One region of the Xanthomonas sp. AC360 genome, then DNA from elsewhere that is predicted to be linked to it. Evidence: predicted binding sites of a transcription regulator. Region 1 holds the regulator's gene; each other region holds the start of a gene.
What was found. The regulator FliA, encoded in region 1, starts transcription of late flagellar genes. The targets are predictions, from matches to a motif close to TAAAGTTTNNCNNNCNNNGGCCGATAA.
Positions count from the first base shown of each region.

Region 1 (3,421 bases):
GACAGCGCCGAAAGCCTGCTCGCGCTGCTGGATCGCCTGCGCGACTACAAGCTGGTGCTGATCGACACCGCCGGCATGGGCCAGCGCGACCGCGCCCTGGCCGCCCAGCTGAACTGGCTGCGCGCCGCCCAGCAGGTCACCTCGCTGCTGGTGCTGCCCGCCAACTCTCATTTTGCCGACCTCGACGAGGTCGTGCGCCGCTTCGCCCACGCCAAACCCCAAGGCGTGGTGCTGACCAAACTCGACGAGACCGGCCGCTTCGGCAGCGCCTTGTCGGTGGTGGTCGACCACCAACTGCCCATCACCTGGGTGACTGACGGACAGCGGGTCCCAGACGACCTGCACCGCGCCAATGCCGCCAGTCTCGTTCTTCGTCTTGAAGATTTACGGCGCGCTGCCGATAAGCCCTGTACTCCGGAGCACAACCATGCAGTCGCGTGAATACGCAAAGCTGACCAACGCCTTCCCCCTGACGGCGACCCGTCCCGAGCCCTTGGGCCCGGTGCGCACGATTGCCGTGACCGGTGGCAAGGGCGGCGTGGGCAAAACCAACATCTCCGCCAACCTGGCCGTGGCGCTTGCCGACATGGGCAAACGCACCCTGCTGCTGGACGCCGACCTTGGCCTGGCCAACCTGGATGTGGTCTTGGGACTCTCGCCCAAGTTCACCCTGGCCGACCTGATCGCCGGCCGCTGCACGCTCGATGAAGTGATCATCGAAGGCCCGGGCGGCGTGTTGGTGGTGCCGGCCGCCTCCGGTCGCCGCCACATGGCGGAACTGGCTCCGGCCCAGCACATCGGCCTGGTCAATGTGTTCTCCGAACTGGAACGCGACCTGGACGTGATGGTCATCGACACCGCCGCCGGCATCACCGACAGCGTGCTGACCTTCTGCCAGGCCGCCCAGGACACCGTGGTGGTGGTCTGCGACGAGCCGGCCTCGATCACCGACGCCTACGCGCTGATCAAGGTGCTCTCGCGCGAACGCGGCGTGGACCGCCTGCAGATCATCGCCAACATGGTGCGCGACCCCAACGAAGGCCGCCTGCTGTACGACAAGCTCTCGCGCGTCTGCGAAAAGTTCCTTGGCGATGTGTCGCTGAACTATCTCGGCCACGTGCCGCAGGACGACTGGTTGCGCCTGTCGGTGCAGCGTCAGCAACCCGTCATCAAGGCGTATCCCGCCAGTCCGTCGGCGCAGGCCATTGCCGAAATCGCACGCCGTACCTCGCGCTGGCAGGCTCCCACCGTGCCGCGCGGCAACGTCGAGTTCTTTGTCGAACGCATCATCCAACGGGGAGTGGCCGCATGAGCACTGCTACCGCAACCACGGCCACCGCGCAGTACCGCGCCGTGCAGCGCAATAACGCCAACGACGTGGTGACCCAGCACGCCGATCTGGTCCGCCGCATCGCCCACCATCTGGCGGCGCGTCTGCCGGCCAGCGTGGAAGTGGACGACCTGATCCAGGCCGGCATGATCGGCCTGATCGAAGCCTCGCGCAGTTACGACTCCGACCAGGGCGCCTCGTTCGAAACCTACGCCTCGATCCGTATCCGCGGCTCGATGATCGACGAAATTCGCCGTGGCGACTGGGTGCCGCGTTCGGTACACCGCCGTGCCCGCGACGCCGCCGCCGCAGTGCGCAAGATCGAGCAGAACACCGGCCGCGCCGCCGCCGCCACCGAAGTGGCCGCCGCGATGGAAATGCCGCTGCCCGATTACCTGCGCCTGATGGAAGACGCCGCACGCGGCCAGGTGCTGAGCCTGGAATCGCGCATCGAAGATCACGGCGAGCTGGACACCACCGCCAAGGGTGGCCCCAACCCGCAGCAGATGATGGAGCGTGGCGAATTCGGCCGCGAGCTGGGCAAGGCCATCGGCCAGTTGCCCGAGCGCGAGCAGCTGGTGCTGTCGCTGTACTACGAACAGGAATTGAACCTGAAGGAAATCGGCGCTGTGCTCGGTGTCAGCGAGTCGCGCGTCTGCCAGATCCATGGCCAGGCCGTGGTGCGTTTGCGCGGCCGCCTCAAAGTCTTCGAACTGGCCGACGCCGGTGTCGAAATTGACGACTAATTTTTCGCGTATTTTTTCGTGTTAGGAGCTTGATGTGAATAAGAACATGCGGATCCTGATCGTGGACGACTTCTCGACGATGCGACGTATCGTCAAGAATCTGTTGGCAGATCTCGGCTTCACCAATACCGCAGAGGCCGAAGACGGCAACAGCGCGCTGGCTGCATTGCGCTCGGGCCCGTTCGATTTTGTGGTGACGGACTGGAACATGCCCGGCATGACCGGCATCGACCTGCTGCGCAACATCCGCGCCGACGCTAAGCTCAAGCACCTGCCGGTGATGATGGTGACCGCCGAAGCCAAGCGCGAGCAGATCATCGAAGCGGCGCAGTGCGGCGTCAATGGCTACATCATCAAGCCGTTCACCGCGCAGACGCTGGAAGAAAAGCTGGGCAAGGTATTCGAACGTCTGGCGGCGACCGCCTGATGAACGCCACCGTGGAGACCAATGCCGAACGCGCTGCGTTGATCGAGCGTCTGCAAGGTGCGCTTGATGCACTGGAAAGCGGTGACGAAGCTGCCTGGAAGCGCGAGGTCGATCACCTCGCCGCCCTGCGCACGCGTCCGATGATGCAGGGCCTGAGCCGGCTCGCACGCGAACTTGGGCAGGCGCTGGGCGAGCTGCCCACCGTGCCCGAAGAAGCCGGCGAACTGGACGATGCCTGCTCGCGCCTGGACCACGTGGTGGAAATGACCGAAAAGGCCAGCCATCGCACCCTGGATCTGGTCGAAGAATGCCGCGAGCTGGCCAACAAGCTGCGCGACGGCGGTCTGAATCAGGACCAGGGCGCGCTGATGGACCAGATGCGCCACAACCTCACCGAGCTGTCGCTGGCGCAGAGCTATCAGGACCTCAGCGGGCAGATCATTCGCCGCGTGGCCGGGATCGTGCGCCGCGTGCATGAAGGCTTCGGCGCGCTGGGCCTGCCGCCCAAGAGCACCGAGCCGAAGAAAGACGACGGCGGTCTTGCCGGTCCTGCGGTCAAGGGCCTGGACCGTCACGCGGTGTCGCAAGACGACGCCGACGATTTGCTGTCCGGATTGGGGTTGTAACCATGAGTGCTGTTCCAGACGATATTGCTGCCGATTTCATCGTCGAGGCCCAGGAAATCCTGGATCGCCTCGGCGAACAGCTGGTGTCGCTGGAACAGGCGCCAGACGAAGCCGACCAGCTCAACGCGGTGTTCCGCGGCTTCCACACGCTCAAGGGCGGCGCCGGCTTTCTGGCGATCAAGCCCATGGTGGAGCTGTGCCACGCCGCCGAAGAAACCCTCGGCATGGCGCGCTCGGGCCAGGCGGTGCTGCAGGCGCATCACTTCGATGCCGCGCAGCAGTCGCTGGATTA
Region 1 covers NZ_OZ409846.1:3,799,116-3,802,536, reverse strand. The annotation lists gene flhF (flagellar biosynthesis protein FlhF) at 1-441, shown strand, start outside; gene ACZZ0O_RS16270 (MinD/ParA family protein) at 428-1,312, shown strand; gene ACZZ0O_RS16265 (RNA polymerase sigma factor FliA) at 1,309-2,076, shown strand; gene cheY (chemotaxis response regulator CheY) at 2,111-2,503, shown strand; gene ACZZ0O_RS16255 (protein phosphatase CheZ) at 2,503-3,129, shown strand; gene ACZZ0O_RS16250 (chemotaxis protein CheA) at 3,132-3,421, shown strand, end outside.

Region 2 (3,421 bases), 590 kb from region 1:
GCAAGCATCGCGCCGGAGACATGCTGGGCGCTGCGCCGCGATCGCACGCACGTGGTGGAAGATGCCAGCCAGGGCATGCTGTGTCGCCATACCGGCGCCAATCTTCCGACGCACGCCAGCACGGTGTGCATTCCATTGTCGGCACAAGGCACACAGCTGGGCATGCTGGCGCTGCGCAGCGACCAACCGGGCGGTCTGAGTTCACTGACCGTGGCCGAAGCGGCGGCGGAACAACTCTCGCTGGTACTGCATAGCCTGCGTCTGCGCGAAACACTGCGTCAGCAATCGATCCGTGACCCGCTCACCGGCCTGTACAACCGCCGCTATCTGGAAGAAGCGCTCAATCACGAACTGGCGCGCTGTACGCGCCGGGTGCAGCCGTTGTCGGTGCTGATGCTGGACGTCGACCACTTCAAGCGGTTCAACGATCTGCATGGGCACAGCGGCGGCGACCGGGTGCTGGCGGCAATCGGCGAACTGTTGCTGGCGCAGACCCGTGGCGAAGATATCTGCTGCCGCTACGGTGGCGAAGAATTGACGATCATCCTGCCCGAGGTGGATCTGGCCACTGCGCGCAGGATGGCGGAAAAGTTGCGCGTCGGGATCGAGGGGTTGCAGGTGATGGCCGATGGCGTGTCGCTGCCGAAGATCACCGCATCGTTCGGCGCGGCGAGCTTTCCCGAGCACGCGGGCAATGCGGCGCAACTGCTGCGGCGCGCCGACGAAGCGCTGTACCGTGCCAAGCAAGCCGGGCGCAATCAGGTCATCAGCGCGCCGGAAGCGGCCGGCACAGAGTTGGCGCAGGAGTCCTGACAGCCGACAGGCCGATCCCGTCGATCCCGTCGATCCCGGCGCGATGATTGGATACGCGATATCTGATCGTCAGCCGGTCGCCAGGCGTCGGTCCGTCGCCAGGCCACCCCAGCGCGACTATGCATATACACTTATATCCGCAAGCCACAGATCATGAGAGGCAAGCCACAGATCATGAGAGGCGGTTCGCTGGGTAAGGCGGCGTCGCCGAAGCTGCGGCCTGACGCACCATGCCGACACAAGCACTCGCCGTGCCTGCCATACGTGTCGGCCGATTCTTCAGTAGCGCTGCATCACTGACCGGCCCGCTCATCCGCGTCGGTGGGGATCATCCCTGTTCCAGCCAGCATTCCGTCGACGCGGGCGCGCACGTAGGCCGCATCGTCGGGCTCGGCGCTACGCCGTACCGCTTCGGTGCGCGCCTGGAAATCCGATAGTCGAAATCCGCATCTTCATCTGCAGGCAGCTGCGGCAGTCCGTTCTGCAACGCATCGAGGCGCGTCGCTAGCTCTTCGCGTTTAGGCATAACAGGCTCCGACTCACAGCCGATACGGTTGCCACAAGGCCGTCAACAACGCACCAAGCCTTGCCATGCAACGCTTCATTTTCCTACCCGCTACAGCGGTGATTGCATGCTCAACTTTCGCGCAACCCGGCCGATAATGATGCCGACTCCGACAGAACCTTGCCTGTGATCCTTCACCTGCGGCGGGATTTCCGCCTCGGCATCGTCAAGATGCTTGGGCCAATCACCGCGCTGTTGCTTTGCCTCTATGCGGTGTACCTGGCCATGACCGGCCAGGCGATTGCGTGCCTCATCACTGCAGCGCTGGGTGTGTTGGCGATCTGGCGCGGCTGGCAGATGCGCGCGGCAGAACGCACGGGCGCTGGCGGTGTCTGGTTGGCATCGATCAATGTCGCCGGCTGCCTGGTGGCCTGCTGGACCGGGGGCGACGGCGCCCTGCCCTGGCTGTTTCCGGTGCTGGCAACCAATTATTTTCTGTGCGGGCCGCAACGCGCGGTGTTGCTGAGCCTACCGTTGATGGTGGCATTGTTGTTCTTGCCCGGCTTGATCGTCAGCCCCGGCCAGGGCGTGTCGACCGTGGTGGTGACGCTGGTGACGTTGGCGGTGGGGTATTCGTTCTCGCTGCGCATGCAGGACGATCGCGTGCATCTGGAAGAGCTGGCGTCGCTGGATGCACTGACCGGCTTGCCCAACCGACGCATGCTCGAACGCGCACTGACCCATCAGATCGATCAGCGCCAACCGCAGGAGCGGCTCAACAGTCTGATCATCCTGGACCTGGACCATTTCAAAGAGGTCAACGATCTGTATGGGCATGCCGCAGGCGATGCCGCGCTATCGGATCTGGCGACCATCTTGCGCTACGAAGTCCGCGAGCCGCATCAGGTGTTCCGGTTTGGCGGCGAAGAATTCGTGGTGTTGCTGCGCGCCGGCTCATCGGCGGAACTGGAAGCGGCCACCGAGCGCTTGCGCAAGGTGATCCGTAATGGGTTGCGTGGCCCGGGAGGACGCATCACGGTCTCGCTGGGAGCTGCGCGCCACGATGGCGAAACGCACTGGCAAGACTGGTTTTCGCGTGCCGATGCGGCACTGTATCTGGCCAAAAACAGTGGCCGCGACAGCGTACGGGTTGCCGACTGAGCACCGCGCTGCCGGCTGGCTAGATCGCGACATCGAACACGACGATTACGACCTTCTGCTAGACGGGGCGACCCAACGGCCGCCCCGTCCATCGTTCAACGATCGACCACCGCCACCGGTGCGGCGGGTGCTTCACCCTGCTTCCAGCCGCCCAGCGCCTTGTACACACCGACCACGCCGACATTGACTGCCGCCTCGGCCTGCGCCAACGCATCGTCTGCCGCCAGCTGGGTGCGCTGTGCATCCAGCAAGGTCAGGAAGTCTTCCGACCCCTCGCGGTACCGGATCTGTGCGAGCTGTTCGGCACGTCGCGCGGCATTGGCCTGGTCCACCACGATGGCCAGACGCGCCTGCTGACGGCCGTAGCCGATCAAGGCGTTTTCAGTGTCTTCCAACGCCAGCAACACCGTTTGCTGGTACTGCGCCAATGCGCCGTCGGCCTGGGCCTTGCTGGCACGCAGGCGTGCACGCACGGTACCGAAGTCGAATGCAGCCCAGCTGATCGACGGGGTGATCGACCAGGCCTTTGCGTTGCCCTGGGTCAACCTGGCTGCATCGCCGGACAGAAAGCCGACAAAGCCGCTCACGCTGATGCGCGGGAACAGATCGGCGGTGGCCACGCCGACCTGCGCGGTGGCCGCGGCCAGACGGCGCTCGGCGCTACGCACGTCCGGGCGTTGACGCAGCAATCCGGCCGTATCGCCCAGCGGCAACGGGCGCGCAAACGCCGGCATGCTGCGTGCGACCAGGGTGGCATCCAGCGCATTCGGCTGCTGGCCGAGCAACACGGCAAGACGGTGCCGGTATTGCGCCTCGGCGGTTTCCAGCAACGGAATATCCGCTTCGATGGCCTTCAAACGCGCCAGGCTGCTCTGCACATCCAGCTCGCTGCCGGCGCCCAGATCCCAACGCGTCTGCGTCAGCTTCTGGGTATCGCGCAGA
Region 2 covers NZ_OZ409846.1:3,207,903-3,211,323, reverse strand. The annotation lists gene ACZZ0O_RS13900 (sensor domain-containing diguanylate cyclase) at 1-813, shown strand, start outside; partial or broken gene ACZZ0O_RS13895 (hypothetical protein) at 1,107-1,339, opposite strand; gene ACZZ0O_RS13890 (GGDEF domain-containing protein) at 1,505-2,479, shown strand; gene ACZZ0O_RS13885 (efflux transporter outer membrane subunit) at 2,575-3,421, opposite strand, start outside.
Region 2: a site for FliA is predicted at 1,450-1,476, ahead of ACZZ0O_RS13890 (GGDEF domain-containing protein). Genes of this name have one in related genera too.

Region 3 (3,421 bases), 2.0 Mb from region 1:
CGGTCTGCCACACGTACCCGTTTTTCCAGTTGGCGACCACGTGGCGTGGCACGGCGCACAAGGCACGCCGCGATGCCGCACGTCCTGCAGCGACACTAGACCAGCACGCCTCATCTCACAGGACACCCCAATGCTCCAAAGCACCCCAACTTCCACGCCCTTTGTCCTGGAGCGCATGACGCCGTTCCAGTGGAGGGCCGTGGCGGTGTGCGTGCTGCTGACGATGCTCGACGGCTTCGACGTGATGGCGATGGCATTCACCGCTCCGCATGTATCGGCCGACTGGCAGCTGTCGGGCAAGCTGCTGGGGGCGCTGTTCAGTGCCGGGCTGGTCGGCATGGCGGTGGGCTCGCTGTTGCTGGCGCCGTTGGCAGACCGCATCGGCCGCCGTGCGCTGATCCTGGTGTGTCTGGCCATCCTGACCGTCGGCATGGGCGCGTCCGCGCTGGCTGGCGATGTGTGGCAGCTGGGCGCGCTGCGGGCGTTCACCGGGGTCGGGATCGGCGGCATGCTGGCCTGCGTAGCGGTGACCGCTGCCGAATATTCCACTGCACGCTGGCGCAGTACGGCGACGGTGCTGCAGGCCACCGGCTACCCGGTCGGGGCGACGATCGGGGGCGCGATCGCCGCGCTGCTGGTGCAGCACTGGTCCTGGCCAGCGGTGTTCTGGCTCGGTGCGCTCGGCTCGCTGCTCTGCGTGCCGCTGGTGCTGGCCTTTTTGCCCGAATCGCTGGACTTTTTGATCGCGCGCCGGCCGCCCCACGCGCATGCACGCTTCAATGCGGTGCTGGCACGCATGGGGATGGCGCCGCATCCGCAGTTGCCGCTACCACCTGCGCAGGCGGCAGGGCAGGCGCAGGGGTATGCGGCCTTGTTCGTGGGTAAGCTGCGGCGGCAATCGCTGCTGATCGCGCTGGCGTTCTTCCTGCTGATGTTCGCGTTCTACTTCGTGCTCAGCTGGACGCCCAAGCTGCTGGTGACCGCCGGCCTGTCGGCTGCCGAGGGTCTTACCGGCGGGGTGCTGCTGAACCTGGGCGGCATTGTGGGCGGCACGCTATTCAGTTGGCTGGCCCTGCGCGGGCGCCTGTCGCGGCTCACCGCCGGCGCACTGGTGCTGGTGGCGATCGGGATGGTCGTGTTCGGGTTGAGCAGCACGGTGCTGAGTTGGGCATTTGTCACCGCGTTGCTGACCGGTGCGGCCCTGACGGCGGCGATGGGTGGGCTGTATGCGGTGGCGCCGGTGGTCTTTACCGCGGCGGTGCGCTCCACCGGCATGGGCTGGTCGATCGGGATCGGGCGGCTGGGTGCCATTGCCTCGCCGCTGTGCGCCGGGGTGCTGCTGGATGCCGGTTGGTCGCCGGCCATGTTGTATCTGGCCTGTGGCGTGCCGTTGCTGTTCGCCGCTGCTGCAGTGGTGGCGATGCGCTTGCCGGAGCGCTGAACCGCTCAGCTTGCGGTGCCTAATGCCGGCTGGTGTGGCGGCTACGGTTACGTTCGTAGACCAAAGAAATCGCGACCGGTGCCGATAACTCCGAAGACCGCCAAGCCCGTGGCGGACTCTTCCGTGGACATTGTGCAGACCAGCGCCGGCATGCTCAGAACCATCGACTCCGACCAACTCCGTCCCGGCATGTATGTCTACAAGCTGCTGGGCGCGTGGGTGCACCATCCGTTCTGGAAAACGTCCTTTTTGGTCGATTCCGACGACGTGGACAAGATTCACGGCAGCCGGATCGAGCAACTGGTGATCGACACCGCCCGCGGCCTGGATGTGGAGACCGGCGCGACGGTCGGCGAGCAGGAGACGGGCCAGACGCCATCGTCGCCGCCCACGCCGGAACCGGAGCCCGAACCGCCGGAGCCGGCGTCCACCGCGCGCAGTGCACGGACCAACAGCGTCACCGCGCAGGTCGGGATCGAAGCCGAAGTGGTGCGGGCGCGGCGTATCTTTGAAGACGGCCGCGACATGGTGGAAGCGATGTTTCGCGACGTGCGGCTGGGGCGCACCGTCGACACCGAGGCGGCCATGCCGCTGGTGGAAGCCATCAACGATTCGGTACTGCGTCATCCGCAGGCCTTGATCAGCGTGGCGCGGCTCAAGACCGCCGACGACTACACCTATCTGCATTCGATGGCCGTGGCCGGGCTGATGAGCGGGCTGGCGCGGCAGCTCGGTCTGCCCGAGGCGCAGGTGGTGGAAGCGGCGATGGGCGGCCTGCTGCACGACATGGGCAAGGCGGTGACGCCGTTGGACATCCTCAACAAGCCCGGCCGGCTCACCAACGACGAGATGGAAGTGATGCGCCAGCATCCGCTGGATGGGCATCGCCTGCTGATGGCCGGCGGCGTGCAGAACGCGGTGGTGCTGGAAATTGCGCTGCATCATCACGAAAAGATGGACGGCAGCGGATACCCCAACCGCCTGGTCGGCGAAGACATCTCGCTGATGTCGCGGATGGGCGCGGTGTGCGATGTGTACGACGCCATCAGTTCCGACCGCCCCTACAAACGCGCCTGGGACCCGGCCGAATCGCTCAAGCAGATGGCGTCGTGGAAGGGCCACTTCGACCCGGCGATCTTTCAGGCGTTCGTGCGCCGGCTGGGCATTTATCCGGTCGGCTCGCTGGTGCGTCTGGAATCGCAAAAGTTGGCCGTGGTGATCGAACAGACGCCCGACGCCTTGCTCAAGCCCAAGGTGCGCGTGTTCTATTCGGCCAAGTTGCGCAGCCACGTGCTGGTGCAGGACATCGACCTGTCGCGGCCCGACTGCCAGGACCGCATTGCGCAGATGGAAAGCCCGACCGACTGGGGCTTCCGCGATCTCGAGAAGCTCTGGCTGCCGTAAGCGCGCTGCGTAGCGCTGCCTTGCCGGGCGCTGCACGCACAGCGTGGGCGGGCACGGGTATCGATGATCTCGACAGTGGGCTGCGGCGATAACGCCGTGGCAGCCATCGCGGCTGGCTCACCTGCGATCTGTACTTGCCTTCCCGGCACCCATCACCCATCACCCATCACCCATCACCAGGCAACAGGCAACAGGCAACAGGCACCAGGCAACAGGCAACAGGCAACAGGCAACAGGCAACAGGCAACAGGCACCCAGCGCCAAGCACCCAGCACCCAGCACCCAGCACCCGTCCGCGGACTAGCGAGCGCGACCATGCTGCGCTGCAGCTTGGCAATGTAGTTATGATCAATAACTATTCCGGAACGCAATCACTTGCCGACCGGATCTCATGTCCAAGCCGTGCCTGGATTACCGCCGTCCCCCGCACATCGCAGCGCTGCTGTACCGATGGCAGGCGCATGCGTGGAAGAGCGGTGCGGCAGACGCACGGACGCGTGCGCAAACAACGCGCGTACCGGCAGCCTGCATGTCCACATCGGCAGGCCTGGCCGCGTCTACAATGCGCTGCACGCC
Region 3 covers NZ_OZ409846.1:1,828,162-1,831,582, forward strand. The annotation lists gene ACZZ0O_RS07775 (MFS transporter) at 131-1,441, shown strand; gene ACZZ0O_RS07780 (HD-GYP domain-containing protein) at 1,592-2,845, shown strand.
Region 3: a site for FliA is predicted at 1,503-1,529, ahead of ACZZ0O_RS07780 (HD-GYP domain-containing protein). Genes of this name have one in related genera too.